Regions from separate parts of the Mesorhizobium sp. WSM4808 genome, predicted to be linked through region 3. Evidence: predicted binding sites of a transcription regulator. Region 3 holds the regulator's gene; each other region holds the start of a gene.
The links. Region 3 encodes PhoB, which activates phosphate uptake and scavenging genes when phosphate is short. Its sites were predicted from a motif close to TGTCATNNANCTGTCAT; they were not measured.
Positions count from the first base shown of each region.

Region 1 (5,230 bases), on a different contig from region 3:
GTGTTCCCGGCCGCCGGCCGCGATCGAGATCGGTGACGTTCGGCGCCCCGCATCCGGCCAGGAAGGTCATCGAGCCGAGCTCCAGCGTCAGATCGCGGGCGCGCGAACCGGCGTGAGCGTGGATCGATCTCGGCGCCGAGGCGAGTGCCGCCGCCACCATGTCGCGACCGATGCGCACCATGTCGGTGTCCGGATCGACCAGCGCGCCGGCGCTGGCGAAAAGCTCACGCGCCTGCGGCAGCAGGACCTTGATGCCGAGCTCTTCCAGCACCCGCAGCGCCGTGTCGTGAATCGCGGCCACCTGATCATCAGAAAAGATCGGCTGTGGCAGGAACGAGTTCTTCAGCGAATGGTAATTGGGACGGCGGCTGCTTTCGCTGCCGGCCTCGCCCGTGCGTCCACGCCGGCGTTCGCGCCTGCCGTCCCGTGCCGCGTCATCGACCATCGGAAATCCTCCTCATTGCCGCATTGCCTTGCCCTCGGGATCGTAGGGCGAGGCCGCGACGACACGCGCTGGCCGTTCCTCACCCACGACATGCACGGAGAGCGCGGTGCCCTCGCCCGCGAAATCGCGGTCGACCAGCGCCAGCGCCAGGCTCTTGCCGACCGTATAACCATAGCCGCCCGACGTGATGAAGCCGACGCGCCGGCCCTGATGCCAGACCGGCTCGAAGCCGCTGGCATCGGCGTCGAGCGCATCGATTTCCAGCGTCACCAGGCTTTGACCGCCGCCCGCCTTCCGCTGTTTCAAGGCAGCTTCGCGGCCGATGAAGTCGCTCTTGCCGAAAGCGATGAACCGGTCGAGACCGGTCTGGCCCGGCGTGTAGCCTTGCGTGAATTCGCGCGACCAGATGCCGAAGCTCTTCTCCAGCCGCAGTGCATTGAGCGCGTAATAGCCGATTTCGGCAAGGCCGAGATCCTCGCCCGCCGCCAGCAGCGTTTCGCGCAGAGTGGCATGCATGGTCACGGGGCAACCGATTTCGAAGCCGAGCTCGCCTGATATAGACAGCCGCGCTACACGGGCCTGCACCATGCCGATGTCGAATGTGCCGCAGGCCATGAACGGCAGCGCTGCGCCGGACACATCCTGATGCGTCGTTCGCTCCAGTATCTTGCGCGCGTTCGGCCCCGTCAGCAGGAAGCCGCTCATCGTGTCGGAGAGATCGGTGACGGTGACGCCTTCAGCCGCATGGCTCTCGAACCAGCGCATGTGGAATTCCCGGAGATAGTAGGAGCCCATCAGCCAATAGTCGCCGCCCCAGTTGAAGACGGTGAGGTCGCCCTTCAGCCGTCCGTCATGGCCGAGCATCGGCGCCAGGCCGGCCCGCCCCGGCTTCGGCAGCCTGCAGGCGAGCAGCCGGTCGAGCCAGGCTTCCGCACCTGGCCCCGCCACCGCATAGCGCGAATAGGCCGAGATATCGACGAGACCGGCGGCGCGCCGCACCTGCAGCGCCTCCTCGCCGACGATGTCGAAGGCGTTGGAGCGCCGCAGCGTCGTGTTCTCGGCAAATCCCATCGGCGCGAAATAGGCCGGGATTTCCAGCCCCCAGGAAGCCGTCCATTCGCATCCCGCGGCCGTCATGCCGTCATAGGCGCCGGGGCGTTTCAGCGGCCGGCCGGCGGGCAGCCGTTCATTGGGAAAGGTCATGACGAAGCGGCGCGAATAGAACTGGCGCGTCGTCTGCTTGAGATATTCCCGGTTGGCGGCGAAGGCACCATAGCGGGCGACGTCCATGCCGAAAATGTCGGCCTGCGGCTCGCCATAAATCATCCATTCGGCCAGCGACTTGCCGACGCCCCCGCCCTGGCTGAAACCGGCCATGACGCCGCAGGCGACCCAGTAGTTCTTCAATCCGCGCACCGGCCCGACGATCGGATTGCCATCCGGCGTGAAGGTGAAGGCGCCGTTGACCCATTTGCGGATGCCGGCCGTCGCCAGGCAAGGAAAGCGCTCATGCGCCTTGGCGAGTTCGGGGCTGATGCGGTCGATGTCTTCCGGGATCAGCTCGATGCCGTAGTCCCACGGCGCGCCATCCATGTTCCAGTGCTTCGGGTTCTGCTCATAGACGCCGAGCAGCACGCCCTTGCGCTCCTGCCTGAGATACGAAAAGCCGTCGAGATCGACGGCGATGCCGATTTCCCTGTCCAGCGCCGCGATCTCGGGAATGTCCTCAGTGATGAAATAATGGTGCTCCATCGGCGTCACCGGCAGGTCGACGCCGGCCATGCGGCCGAGCTGCTTTGCCCACAGCCCGCCGGCATTGACGACATGCTCGGCGATGATGGTGCCCTGCTCCGTGACGACATCCCAGCGACCGTCGGCGCGCGCCTTCAGCTCGACGACCCGGTTGCGCAGGATGATGTCGGCGCCGCGCTTTTTTGCAGCGCCGGCATAGGCGTGCGTCGTGCCGTACGGGTCGAGATGGCCTTCGTTGGAATCATGCAGGCCGCCAAGCACGCCGGTGACGTCGACGATCGGGCAGATCGCCTTGATCTCATCGGGCGTTACCAACCTAGCGGTCTCGATGCCGACCGACTGGAACACCGCCCAGGCCGATTTCAGCCACTCCCAGCGCGCGGGATCGCTGGCGATGTTGACGCCGCCCGTCATGTGCAGGCCGATATCCCAGCCGGATTCGGCCTCGATCTCCCGGTAGAGATTGATGGTGTAGTCCTGCAGCGCGGCCACGTTGGGGTCCGCGTTGAGCGCATGGAAGCCTGCCGCCGCGTGCCAGGTCGAACCGGCTGTCAGTTCGGCGCGCTCGATCAGCGCCACATCGCTCCAGCCAAATCGCGTCAGATGATAAAGGACGGAGGCCCCGACCACGCCACCCCCGATGACGACTGCGCGGTAGTGCGACTTCAAGGCTTCCCCTCCACGGTTAGTCCGAAGGATGGAGCATATATGCACTGGACATAAGTGTCTAGTGCCGCGCGCGCGCATCGTTTTTCATCGACCGCCGGCATGCACTGCGCGCTGTCACGCAAGCATCATGTTCGCGCCGTAGACCGCGTTTCGGGGAGGCTTGCGCGGCATCATCGATGTCGCACCTCTTTCAGTTTTTCATCCCGCGGCCGCTCCGGCACATCCGTCACAAAGAGGATTATCCATGAAGCACCTGTATCGAACCGCGTCGCTTGGCGTCGCGCTGGCCTTGTTCACCGCCTTGACGCCGGCGCTCGCCGACAGCACCGCGACCGTCGGCGGCACGAGCTTTGTCAACAAAGGGCTGGTCGGCGTCGGCCGCATCCCGGCCGCTCAGCGCGACAAGTTCGGCGAGACGTTTGGTTCGGGCTCCGGCATGTCGATCGACACATCAGGCTGGACGCATGAGGCCGCCGGCTACAAAGGTTCGCTCTGGCTGCTGCCGGATCGCGGCTACAATGTCGTCGGTACCACCGACTACCGGCCGCGCCTCAACACCGTCGCCATCGAGTTTACCCCGGTGGCACCAGGTGCGGCACCTGCTGCCGGCCAGCAGCAGACCGGCGTCAAGGCAACGCTCGCCGACACCATGCTTCTCACCGACGACAAGGGGGCTGATGCCACAGGCCTCGATCCGCTCAACGGCGTGCGCGCGGCAAGCGGCGACATGCCGATCCTGCCGCAAGCCGACAATGGCAAGCTGGCGCTCGACAACGAGGCGATCGTGCGGCTGCCCGATGGTTCGATGTTCATCTCCGACGAATACGGCCCGAACATCTATCGGTTTTCCGCCGACGGGCATCTGCTGTCGGCAACCCAGCCACCGGCTGCGCTGGTGCCGATGCGCCACGGCACGCCGAACTTCGCCTCGGACAATCCGGGACCCGGTGCCGCCGAGCCCGATCCGAAGGATCCCGACACCGGCCGCCAGAACAATCAAGGCCTCGAAGGCATGGCGATGACGCCCGACGGCAAGTTCCTGATCGCCGTGCTGCAGTCGGCGGCCAGGCAGGACGGCGGCGATTCCGGCTCGACCCGCCAAAACACCAGGGCGCTGGTCTATGACACGTCCGACCTCGCCCATCTCAAATTGGCGCACGAATATGTCGTGCCGCTGCCGGTGTTCAAGGATGCCAAGGGCAAGACCAAGGTCGCCGCGCAGAGCGAGATCGTGGCGCTCTCCGACAAGAGCTTCCTGATGCTGGCGCGCGACAGCGGCAACGGCCAGGGCCTGAAGGGCGACGCCTCGCTATATCGCCAGGTCAACGTCGTCGACCTATCCACCGCGACCGACATCGCCGGCGGCGCCTTCGACGCCGCTGACAAGCCGGTCGCCCCCAAGGGCGTCGTCGACCCATCGGTGACACCGGCCAAGCTGACGCCATTCATCGACATCAACGACAGTGCCGAGCTCGGCCGCTTCGGCCTGCACAATGGCGCGCCCAACGACCAGGACAACCTTTCCGAGAAGTGGGAGGCGATGTCGGTGGTCAGCGTGCTCGATGAGAAGCTGCCCGACGACTACTTCCTGTTCGTCGCCAACGACAACGACTTCCTCGCCCAGGACGGTTTTCAGGTCGGCGCGCCCTACAAGGCCGAAGACGGCGCCAATGTCGACACCATGTTCCTGGTCTATCAGGTCACGCTGCCGGGACTGGCCAAGAAGTAACGACCACTGCACGGGCGGGCGCGCTTGGCGCGTCCGCCCGGAGCACTATTGCTGGTGTTTTTCAGGCAGATTGATTGAGAAGGCTTACTTCAAGAACTCCGCGTCCTTCGGGACGCCCGCATCGATCGGCTCGGCGGTTCTGCTCGACACGGCCATGATCTTGCCGGCGGCCGACAGGTTGGGACGCACGAAGACCTGAGCGGGGCCGTTGACGCGGCTGTAGAGGTCGATGATGTCCTGGTTCATGAAGCGCACGCAGCCCGACGAAGCGTTCTTGCCGATGGAATCCCACTCCGGCGTGCCGTGCAGCCGGTACATCGTGTCCTTGCCGTCGCGGAACAGATACAGCGCGCGGGCGCCCAGCGGGCTCTGCGGGCCGGGCGGCATGCCGTCCTTGTATTTCGCCAGTTCCGGCCGGCGCTGGATCATCTCCGGCGGCGGCGTCCAGACCGGCCACTTCTTCCTCGCCTGGACCACGGCGCTGCCGGTCCATCCGAAACCGGCTTTGCCAAGGCTGACGCCATAGCGGATAGCTGTGCCGCCGTCGCGCACCAGATAAAGGAAGTGCTCAGACGTATCGACGACGATCGTGCCGGGTTTCTCCCCGGTCGGATCAGCCACGATCTGGCGCACGA
Region 1 is NZ_JBVVQX010000001.1:176,985-182,214, reverse strand. Features, by position in the region: gene AC0L2U_RS00800 (trimethylamine methyltransferase family protein) at 1-445, opposite strand, end outside; gene AC0L2U_RS00795 (GcvT family protein) at 458-2,866, opposite strand; gene AC0L2U_RS00790 (esterase-like activity of phytase family protein) at 3,111-4,595, shown strand; gene AC0L2U_RS00785 (L,D-transpeptidase) at 4,680-5,230, opposite strand, start outside.
Region 1: the regulator PhoB is predicted to act here: its motif matches at 2,979-2,995, upstream of AC0L2U_RS00790 (esterase-like activity of phytase family protein).

Region 2 (5,230 bases), on a different contig from region 3:
TCGATCCCACCGGCGACAAGGTGCTCGAGTTCGAAAGCGCCGTGCTGGTGAAGGTGGAGTAGCTTTTTCCTTCGCCCCGTTTACGGGGAGAAGGTGCCCGAAGGGCGGATGAGGGGCGGCGCCAGCGTTGGTGTCTTAAACTCGACGGTCGTACTTACCCCTCACCCTGCTCCGCTCGCGTTGCTCGCTTCGCTTCCCTCTCCCCGTAAACGGGGCGAGGGAGAAACCTAATGCCCCTCGAACCCTATCAGCGTTCTGACCGGCACACCGAGGGCTTCGAGCTTGGCGCGGCCGCCGAGGTCCGGCAGGTCGATGACGAAACAGGCGGCGAGGATATCGGCGCCGATCTGGCGCAGAAGTTTGACCGCCGCCTCCGCGGTGCCGCCGGTGGCGATCAGATCGTCGACAAGGATCACCTTCTCGCCCGGAGCAACGCCGTCCTTGTGCATCTCCATCTCGTCCAGCCCATATTCCAGGCTATAGGCGACGCGCACCGTCTCGTAGGGCAGCTTGCCTTTCTTGCGGATCGGCACGAAGCCGGCCGAGAGCTGATGGGCGACGGCGCCGCCAAGGATGAACCCGCGTGCCTCGATGCCGGCGATCTTATCGATCTTCTGGCCGGCGTAGGGATGTACCAGTTCGTCGATGGCGCGGCGGAAGGCGCGCGCATTGCCGAGCAGCGTGGTGATGTCGCGAAACAGGATGCCGGGCTTGGGATAGTCCGGAATGGTACGGATCGCGGCGAGCAATGTGTCTTCGAGGGAGGATTTCATGGGTCGAGATTACCTGAAACGGAGGTTCTTGCGCGACAATTGTTCGATCGAACTGCAGCCCATCAGCTTCATGCCGCGTTCGATCTCGACCCGCATCTGCTCAAGCGCCCGTTCGACGCCGGGCTGGCCCGCCGCCGCGAGCGGGAACAGATAGTAGCGTCCGACGCCGACGGCCTTGGCACCGAGCGATAGCGCTTTCAGCACATGGGTGCCGCGCTGCACGCCGCCATCCATGATGACATCGATCCTGTCGCCAACGGCATCGACGATCTCGGCAAGCTGGTCGAACGCCGCCCGCGAGCCATCCAGCTGCCGCCCGCCATGGTTCGACAGCACGATGCCGCTGCAGCCGATGTCGACGGCGCGTCTTGCGTCCTCTACCGACATAACGCCCTTGAGACAGAACGGACCCGACCAAAGCTTGACCATCTCAGCGACATCGTCCCACGTCATCGACGGGTCTAGCATCTCGGTGAAGTAGCGGCTGATCGACATCGTGCCGCCGCCCATGTCGACATGCTCGTCGAGCTGCGGCAGCTTGAACCCCTCATGCGTGAAATAATTGATCGCCCAGGCCGGCTTGAGCGCGAACTGCGCCATACCGGCAAGGTTGAGCTTGAAGGGAATGGCAAAGCCGGTGCGTTTGTCGCGCTCGCGATTTCCTCCGGTGATGCTGTCGACGGTCAGCATCATCACCTCGACGCCGACCTGCTTTGCCCGCTGCATCATCGCCCGGTTAAGACCGCGGTCCCGATGGAAATAGAACTGGTAGACCTGCGGACTGCTGCTGATGCTGCGCGCCTCCTCGAGGCTGACGGTGCCAAGCGACGAGACGCCGAACATGGTGCCATACTTGGCTGCGGCCTTGGCGACCGCGCGCTCGCCCTGATGGTGGAACAGGCGCTGCAAGGCGGTCGGCGAGCAATAGAACGGCATCGCCAGCTTCTGGCCCATGACCGTCACCGACATGTCGACCTCGCTCACTCCGCGCAGCACGTTGGGAACCAGGTCACAGGTCTCGAAGCTTGCGGCGTTGCGGCGGTAGGTGACCTCATCGTCAGCCGCGCCGTCAATGTAATTGAAGATCGGCCCGGGCAGCCGCTGCTGTGCCATCAGCCGGAAATCGGAAAAGTTGTGACAGTCGCTGAGCCGCATCATCGAAATCCAAAAGCCATGGCGGGACGAGCTTCTCGCCACCGTTCGATGCGTCGAATATCAACCTCATGCCGCCATGCCAACGGACTAATTGCCGAACTTCCGCCTAAGCAATGGCGCAGACAAGAAAGGAGCGCCTTAAGCGCCCCTTCCCGTCTAAATCCGGCTGACGAGGATTACATGCCGAGATCGGAACGAAGCTCGGCCCTGGCCACTTCATATTCAGCCTTGAAGTCGTCCCGGTTGAGCAGGACTGCGGCAATGACGCTGCCGGAAATCCTGCCCATCTCGACATCGGACGCAAAATGGATGCCGCCAACCACGCGGTTGTGAGCGTATTTGCTCGCGCGTGCCATGATCTCGGCGCGCTTTTCCGGAACCATGTCGGACAGAATGATGCCCATCATCGTGCCGACGGTGGCGTGTCCGGAAGGCCAGGAACCGGAGCTCGACAGCTTGACCGCAGGCTTGACGAGATCGCTGAGCTGATGCGGGCGCGGGCGCTTCCAGACATCCTTGGCGGGATCGACGACAGCGCCTTCGGTAGCCACCACGCGATCGAAGAAGGCGCTGAATTTCGGCAGCGTTTCCTTGTTGAATTTCGGCCCCATCACGTCGGCAAAGCGCCAGACATTCTCCTCGGCATCGGCCACCGCGCTGGCGACCATCTCCGGGGTGCGCGTGACCTGCAAAGTCAGCACCTCGCCGAGTTCGGCCTTGGTTTGTGCCGAATCGTTTGCCGGCGGCGGCGGCAGGATCATCGTCAGGTCGACATCCTTGTTGGTGATGAAGGGCTGGGCGTCTTCCGCTTGCGCGGCCGAGCCCACGATGAGCAGCAACAGGCCTGCCGCGAGCGATGCGTATCTTTTCATGAATGCGATCCTTTGATGAGAGCAGCACAGGATCGCCGGATGCGGTGACGGCCATGTGACATGACCAGCCTCCGGAAATGCAAAAGGGCGCCTCTCGGCGCCCTTCGCGATCACTTGATTGTGTGGCTCAATGCGCCACGCCTTCCCACACCTTGCGCTTGGTGAGATAGACCAGAGCGCCGAACAGAAGCAGGAACACCAGCACGCGAAAACCGGTCTTCTTGCGGTCTTCCATATGCGGCTCGGCCGCCCACATCAGGAAGGCGGAAACGTCGCGGGAGTACTGGTCGACTGTCTGCGGCGCGCCGTCATCATAGGTCACCTGGCCGTCGGACAGCGGGTTGGGCATCTTCAGCGACACGCCCGACATGAAATAAGGGTTGTAGTGGGTGCCTTCCGGGATAACCATGCCGGCAGGCGGTGTCTCGTTATAGCCTGTCAGCAGCGAGTGGATATAGTCGGGCCCGCCCGCGTCATACTGAGTGAAGATGTCGAAGACGAATTGCGGAAAACCGCGCTCGACGCCGCGCGCCTTGGCCAGCAGCGACATGTCGGGCGGAGCAGCACCACCATTGGAAGCGGCGGCCGCTTCGTCGTTTGCGAACGGTGGCGGGAAGTGGTCGGACGGCTTGCCGGGACGGTCGAACATGTCGCCGGCATCGTTGGGACCGTCATGGATCGTGTACTCGGCCGACAGCGTCTTGATCTGCGCATCGGAATAGCCGAGGTCCGACAGCGTGCGGAACGCCACCATGTTCATCGAATGGCAGGCCGAGCAGACTTCCTTGTAGACCTTGAGGCCGCGCTGCAGCTGCGCCTTGTCATAGGTACCGAACGGGCCGGTGAAACTCCAGTCCATTTCCTTCGGCTCGTCGATCGGGAAATGCGTCGGCGCGGCGGCGTTGTGCGCCTCTTCGGCGGCGATCGCCCAAGTGCCCGCCGACCCGATGCCGACGGCCACGAGGCCGACCAGCGCCAGCGAGGTGAGAATCTTTTTCATGCCAAATCCCCTTAGATTCTCTACCCGCTCAGCCTTTGGTTTCCGGCGCCGCCGTAGCGCCCGCCGGATGTCCGCTGCCGCCCTTGTTCTTCTCGAGGACCGCCTCGGTGATCGAGTTCGGCAGCCGTCGCGGCGTCTCGATCAGGCCGAGCACCGGCAGCGCGATCAGGAAGAAGGCGAAGTAGAACAATGTCGCCATCTGCGCCATGAACACATAGCTGCCTTCGGCCGGCTGCGAGCCCAGCCAGCCAAGCAGGATGGCATCGGCCACGAACAGCCAGAAGAACAGCTTGTACCAGGGCCGGTAAACGGCAGAGCGTACCTTCGAAGTGTCGAGCCACGGCACCAGGAACAACATGACGATGGCGCCGAACATGCACAGCACGCCGCCGAGCTTGGAGTTGATCGGCCCGACATTGAAGGTGATGGCGCGCAGGATCGCGTAGAACGGGAGGAAGTACCATTCGGGCACGATGTGGGCCGGCGTCTTCAGCGGGTTGGCGACGATGTAGTTGTCGGGATGGCCGAGATAGTTCGGCAGGTAGAAGACGAAATAGGCGAAGAAGAACAGGAACACGATCATGCCGAACGCGTCCTTGATGGTCGCGTAGGGGGTGAAGGCGACAGTGTCGGTCTTCGACTTGACCTCGATACCCGTCGGATTCGACTGGCCCACGACATGCAGCGCCCAGATGTGCAAAACGACGACGCCGGCAATCATGAACGGCAACAGATAGTGCAGCGCAAAGAAGCGGTTCAGCGTCGGGTTGTCGACGGCAAAGCCGCCGAGCAGCAGCTGCTGGATCCAGTCGCCGACCAGCGGAATGGCGCTGAAGAAACCCGTGATGACGGTGGCACCCCAGAAGCTCATCTGGCCCCATGGCAGCACGTAGCCCATGAAGCCGGTCGCCATCATCAGGAGATAGATGATGCAGCCGAGGATCCACAGCAGCTCGCGCGGCGCCTTGTAGGAGCCGTAATAGAGGCCACGGAAGATGTGGATGTAGACGGCGACGAAGAAGAACGAGGCGCCGTTCGAATGCATGTAGCGCAGCAGCCACCCCGAATTCACGTCGCGCATGATCTTCTCGACCGAGCCGAAGGCGAGATTGGTGTCGGCCGTGTAGTGCATGGCCAGCACGATGCCGGTCAGCATCTGCGCCACCAGCATGATCGACAGGATGCCGCCAAACGTCCAAGCGTAGTTGAGGTTGCGCGGCACCGGATAGGCGACGAAGCTGTCATAGACCAGCCGCGGCAGCGGCATGCGGGCGTCGAACCAGCGTCCGAGACCGGTTTTGGGCGTATAGGTCGAGTGTCCCTCGCTCATCGAAATGTCCCCTGCCTCAACCGATAAGGATCTTGGTATCGGAAATGAACTTGAATACCGGCACCGCCATGTTCTCAGGCGCCGGGCCTTGGCGGATGCG
Region 2 is NZ_JBVVQX010000003.1:57,456-62,685, forward strand. Features, by position in the region: gene AC0L2U_RS05570 (MaoC family dehydratase) at 1-62, shown strand, start outside; gene AC0L2U_RS05575 (adenine phosphoribosyltransferase) at 228-773, opposite strand; gene AC0L2U_RS05580 (alpha-hydroxy acid oxidase) at 783-1,928, opposite strand; gene AC0L2U_RS05585 (acid phosphatase) at 2,105-2,800, opposite strand; gene AC0L2U_RS05590 (cytochrome c1) at 2,928-3,800, opposite strand; gene AC0L2U_RS05595 (cytochrome b) at 3,829-5,130, opposite strand; gene petA (ubiquinol-cytochrome c reductase iron-sulfur subunit) at 5,147-5,230, opposite strand, start outside.
Region 2: the regulator PhoB is predicted to act here: its motif matches at 2,845-2,861, upstream of AC0L2U_RS05585 (acid phosphatase).

Region 3 (5,230 bases):
TGAGAAAACGCCGCGGCTTTTGGGCCGCGGCGTTCAGATATTTCAAAGTGGTACGGATCAGTTACAGGCCGCCACGGTGCCGGCGGCGACACCCGCGCAGACTTCGTCCTTCTTGATCCATCCGGCGTCGATGACGACGTTGAGATTGTCCTTGGTGATGGCAACCGGGGTCAGGAACAGCGACTTGACGGTGTTCCCGCCTGGCGTCGTGAAGTCCTTGGCGCCGGCGATGTCGCTCGTCTTCTTGCCGTCGGCGAGCTGCGAAGCGATCTCTGCAGCGTTCTTGCCCAGTTCGCGCGCGTCCTTCCACACCGACACGGTCTGCGTGCCGAGGGCGATGCGGTTCAGCGCGGCGTGGTCGCCGTCCTGACCCGAGACCGGCACGGTGCCGGCCAAGCCTTGAGCCGTCAGCGCCGCGACGACGCCACCGGCAGTGCCGTCATTGGCCGCGACCACCGCGTCGACCTTGTTGTCGTTGGCGGTCAGGAACTGTTCCATGTTCTTCTGGGCGTTGGCGGGCAGCCAGCCATCCGTGTAGGCTTCGCCGACATTCTTGATCTTGCCGCTGTCGATGGCTTCCTTGAGCACTTCCATCGAGCCCGAGAACAGGAAGTCGGCATTGGGATCGGCACCGGAGCCCTTGATGAAGACGTAGTTGCCTTCCGGCTTGACCTTGAACACTTCGCGGGCCTGCATGCGGCCGACTTCCTTGTTGTCGAAGGTCAGATAGAAGACGTCCTTGTTCTCGATCAGCCGGTCATAGCCGACGACCGGAATGCCTTCGTCCAGCGCCTTCTGCACGGCCGGGCCGATGGCCGAAGCGTCCTGCGCCAGGATGATCAGGGAATTAGCGCCCTGCGAGATCAGGCTTTCGACATCGGTAAGCTGCTTGCCGGGATTGGACTGCGCATCGGCGGAGATGTACTTGTCGCCGGCGGCCTCGATCGCCGTCTTCATGGCGGCTTCGTCGGTCTTCCAGCGTTCTTCCTGGAAGTTGGACCACGAAACGCCGACAACCTTGTCCTTCGCCTGCGCGACAGACGCGAGCGTCAGCGACATGGCGGCACCCGCCAGGATGGCGGCCGTGAATCTTTTCATATTATCCTCCCTGCGCCGCGTATGGCGCGACCAAACTGACCCGAGGGCCGGCACAGAGGCTCTATTTTTTCGAGCCTCGAAAAAATACTGGGCCAACGCCCGAACGCTGTCAACATCGATTCTGATGGATTTTGATGTCATTTCGAGTTTTTTTCGAGTCTCGGAATAAATAAATGACACGGCCTGCAGCTTCTGCCAGTATTTACCGGCGTCACCGACAGCGTTCCAGGGGCAGGAGGAACCGCGGCGACCGGGAGGATATGAAAGAACATGTCGGTCGGAATCCGCCACGACGATCTGCGCCGCCGCAACCGCGCCATGGTGATCGCGGCAGTGCGCCGCGCCGGACGGCCGTCGCGAACCGAGATCGCCGCGACCACAAGCCTCAGCCATTCGACCATCTCGGCGATTTCATCCGACCTGATCGTCGAAGGCATCCTGACCGAAAGCAAGCCGAGCGAGGCCGGCTCGCTCAAACGCGGCCGGCCGCAGGTCGGCCTCAGTCTCAATCCGGAAGCGGCCGCGGTAATGACCGTGGTGCTGTCGCTGAACTTCCTCTCCGTCGCCGTCATCGACTATGCCGGCCAGGTAATATCCGAGGAACAGCGCCGGCTGGACACGCTGACGATGTCGCGCGAGTCGCTGATCGGGGAATGCACGGCCATCGTGCGGCGCCGCCTGGCAGATCCCGATCTGGACGTGCGCAGCATCGCCCGCATCGCGCTGGCCATCCAGGGCATCACCGACACCCGTGCCCGCGCCATGCTGTGGTCGCCGATCACGCCGCACACCGACATCGCCTTCGCTGACATATTCGAAGACGAGTTCGGCATCCCTGCCATAATGGAGAACGACTGCAACATGATGGCGGTGGCGCTGCGCTGGCGCGACCCCGATCGTTACCGCGACGATTTCATCGCTATCCTTTTGTCGCACGGCATCGGCATGGGACTGGTGCTGAAGGGCGAATTGTTCACCGGCACCCATTCTTCGGGCGGCGAATTCGGCCACATGATCCATCGGCCGAACGGCGCGCTATGTCGCTGCGGACGGCGCGGCTGCGTCGAAGCCTATGCGGGCAATTACGCCATATGGCGCAACGCCAGGCAGATGGGCGAGGATGCAGAACCCGTTGCCGATGTCAGCGACGCCGACATGCGCGCCCTGGCTGCCGCGGCCCGCGAAGGTGACGGACCCGAACGGGAAGCCTATCGCAAGGCCGGCGAAGCGCTCGGCTACGGCCTCGGCAGCCTGTTCGCGCTGATCGATCCGGCGCCGGTCGCCATGGTCGGTGTCAGCGCCGCCGCCTTCGACCTGATCGAGCCGGCATTGCGGCAAGCGATTGCCCAGACCGCCGGCGGCCAGCATTCCAAATCGATTTCCTTCGACACCGAGCCGAACGAACTGCCGCTGATCCGCGAGGGCTGCGCCATGCGGGCGCTGATCTTCGTCGATCAGGAGATTTTTGCGCCGGGCGTGCAGGCGAGATCCGGTTTCGGCGGCAAGAACGTGGCGTGAGTTCAAACGAGGGAGTTCAGTCCTCTCGGATGGCGTATCCGGCCCCACGGATCGTGCGGATGACATCAGGCATACGGCCATTGTTGACCGCCTTGCGCAGCCGGCCGACATGCACGTCGACCGTGCGCTCGTCGATGTAGATCGTCTCGCCCCAGACATTGTCGAGCAGCTGGCTGCGCGAGAACACGCGGCCTGGATGGCGCATCATGAATTCGAGCAGGCGGAATTCCGTCGGCCCAAGCCGGATCTCGCTCTTCTTGCGATAGACACGGTGCGACTCGCGATCGAGCACGATATCGCCGACCTTTAGCACGCTGGACAGCACTTCCGGCTTGGCCCGGCGCAGCAGCGCCTTGACCCTGGCCATGAACTCCGGCGTCGAGAAGGGCTTGACCAGATAGTCGTCGGCGCCGGTCGACAGGCCGCGCACGCGGTCGCTTTCCTCGCCTCGCGCGGTCAGCATGATGATCGGCAGCCGCTCGGTCTCGGGACGCATTCGCAGGCGCCGGCAGAGTTCGATGCCCGAAACCGCAGGCACCATCCAGTCGAGCACCAGAAGATCGGGAACGTTCTCCTGCAGCCGGATTTCGGCCTCGTCGCCGCGCGTCACCACCTCGACCTGGTAACCTTCGGATTCAAGATTGTAGCGGAGCAGCACGCCTAGCGGCTCCTCATCCTCCACCACCATGATGCGTGGTGCGATCATCGGCTGGTCACCCCTGTTATGCCGCTGGCGCGGACATTGCCGTCTCGTCCTGCTTCGGACGATTGGCTGGCAGCTGCGTGCCGGTCAAAACATAGTAGGCATTTTCGGCGATGTTGGTCACGTGGTCGCCGATCCGCTCGAGGTTCTTGGCGCAAAACAACAGGTGCGTGCACGCCGTGATGTTGCGGGGATCTTCCATCATGTAGGTCAGCAGCTCGCGGAATACCGAGGTGTATTTGACGTCGATGCGTTCATCATTGTTTCTGAGCGTGGCAAGCGCAGCCGCGTCAGCGGCGGCATACTCGTCGACGACCCCCTGCACCTGGATCAGCACCAGCTGCGCCATCGCGTCGATCGAATGCGAAAGATCGTGCGGCGTGACGCTCAGCCCGACAGTGCCGACGCGCTTGGCGATGTTCTTGGCAAGGTCGCCGATGCGCTCGAGGTCGCCGGCCATGCGGATCGAACCGACCACCGCACGCAGATCGTTGGCCATTGGCTGGCGCTTGGCGATCAGCGTGATGGCGCGATCGTCCAGCTCGCGCTGGCGGGCATCCATGATGGCATCGTCGGAAACCACGCGCTGCGCCAGCGCATTGTCCGAATTGAGCAAAGCCTTGGTCGAGCCACTGACCATCGAGCGGGCGAGATCGCCCATGTCGCGGATCAGCTGGCTGATCTGCTCCAGATCTTCATCGAAAGATGCAACGGTATGTTCACCCATGATCTTCGTCCCTCATATGCCCGAGTTCAGCCGAACCGGCCGGTGATGTAGTCCTGGGTGCGTTTGTCGTCGGGGGTGGTGAACATCTTGTCGGTGGCGCCCTCCTCGACCAGATAGCCTAGATGGAACATCGCGGTGCGCTGCGACACGCGCGCTGCCTGCTGCATCGAATGGGTGACGATGACGATCGTATAGTTCTGGCGCAGTTCGTCGATCAGTTCCTCGACGCGAGCAGTCGCGATCGGGTCGAGCGCCGAACACGGTTCGTCCATCAGGATCACCTCGGGCGACACGGCGATGGCGCGTGCAATGCACAGACGCTGCTGCTGGCCACCGGAAAGACCCGTGCCAGGTTCCTGCAAACGGTCCTTCACCTCGTTCCAGATTGCCGCCTTCTTCAGGCTCGACTCGACGATCTGATCCATGTCGGCCTTGCGCTTGGCCAATCCGTGGATGCGCGGGCCATAGGCGACGTTCTCGTAGATCGACTTGGGGAACGGATTGGGTTTCTGAAACACCATGCCGACGCGCGCCCTGAGTTCGACGACATCGATGTTCTTGTCGTAGATGTCTTCTTCGTCGAGCGTTATCTTGCCGGTTACCCGCGCGGAATCGATGGTGTCGTTCATGCGGTTGAGGCAACGCAGGAAGGTCGACTTGCCGCAGCCGGAGGGCCCGATCAGCGCCGTCACCTGATTCAGGCGGACGTCGAGATTGACATCGAACAGCGCCTGCTTCTCGCCATAGAACACGCCGACCTTGTCGCCGCGCATTTTGATCACTTCGTTCGACTTGGCGTTCATCTTATCGCCCACTGCGTTTTCAAGCGACTGTTCGGTCATGATGTTCATACCAAAATGCCTTTTTTCTACCAGCGCCGCTCGAACCGACGCCGAAGCACGATCGCGGTGATGTTCATGGCCATGAGGAAAACGAGGAGGATGATGATCGCGCCCGACATGCGCTCGACGAAGGCGCGTTCGGCCTCGTTCGCCCACATATAGATCTGCACCGGCAGCGCGGTGGCCGGATCGAAAGGCGTCGTCGGTGGATCGGCGACGAAGGCTACCATGCCGATCAAGAGCAGCGGCGCGGTTTCGCCGAGCGCACGCGCTAGACCGATGATGGTGCCGGTGAGGATGCCGGGTGCGGCAAGCGGCAGGATGTGCTGGAACACCATCTGC
Region 3 is NZ_JBVVQX010000010.1:209,084-214,313, reverse strand. Features, by position in the region: gene xylF (D-xylose ABC transporter substrate-binding protein) at 58-1,098, opposite strand; gene AC0L2U_RS19775 (ROK family protein) at 1,369-2,616, shown strand; gene phoB (phosphate regulon transcriptional regulator PhoB) at 2,633-3,322, opposite strand; gene phoU (phosphate signaling complex protein PhoU) at 3,339-4,046, opposite strand; gene pstB (phosphate ABC transporter ATP-binding protein PstB) at 4,073-4,897, opposite strand; gene pstA (phosphate ABC transporter permease PstA) at 4,915-5,230, opposite strand, start outside.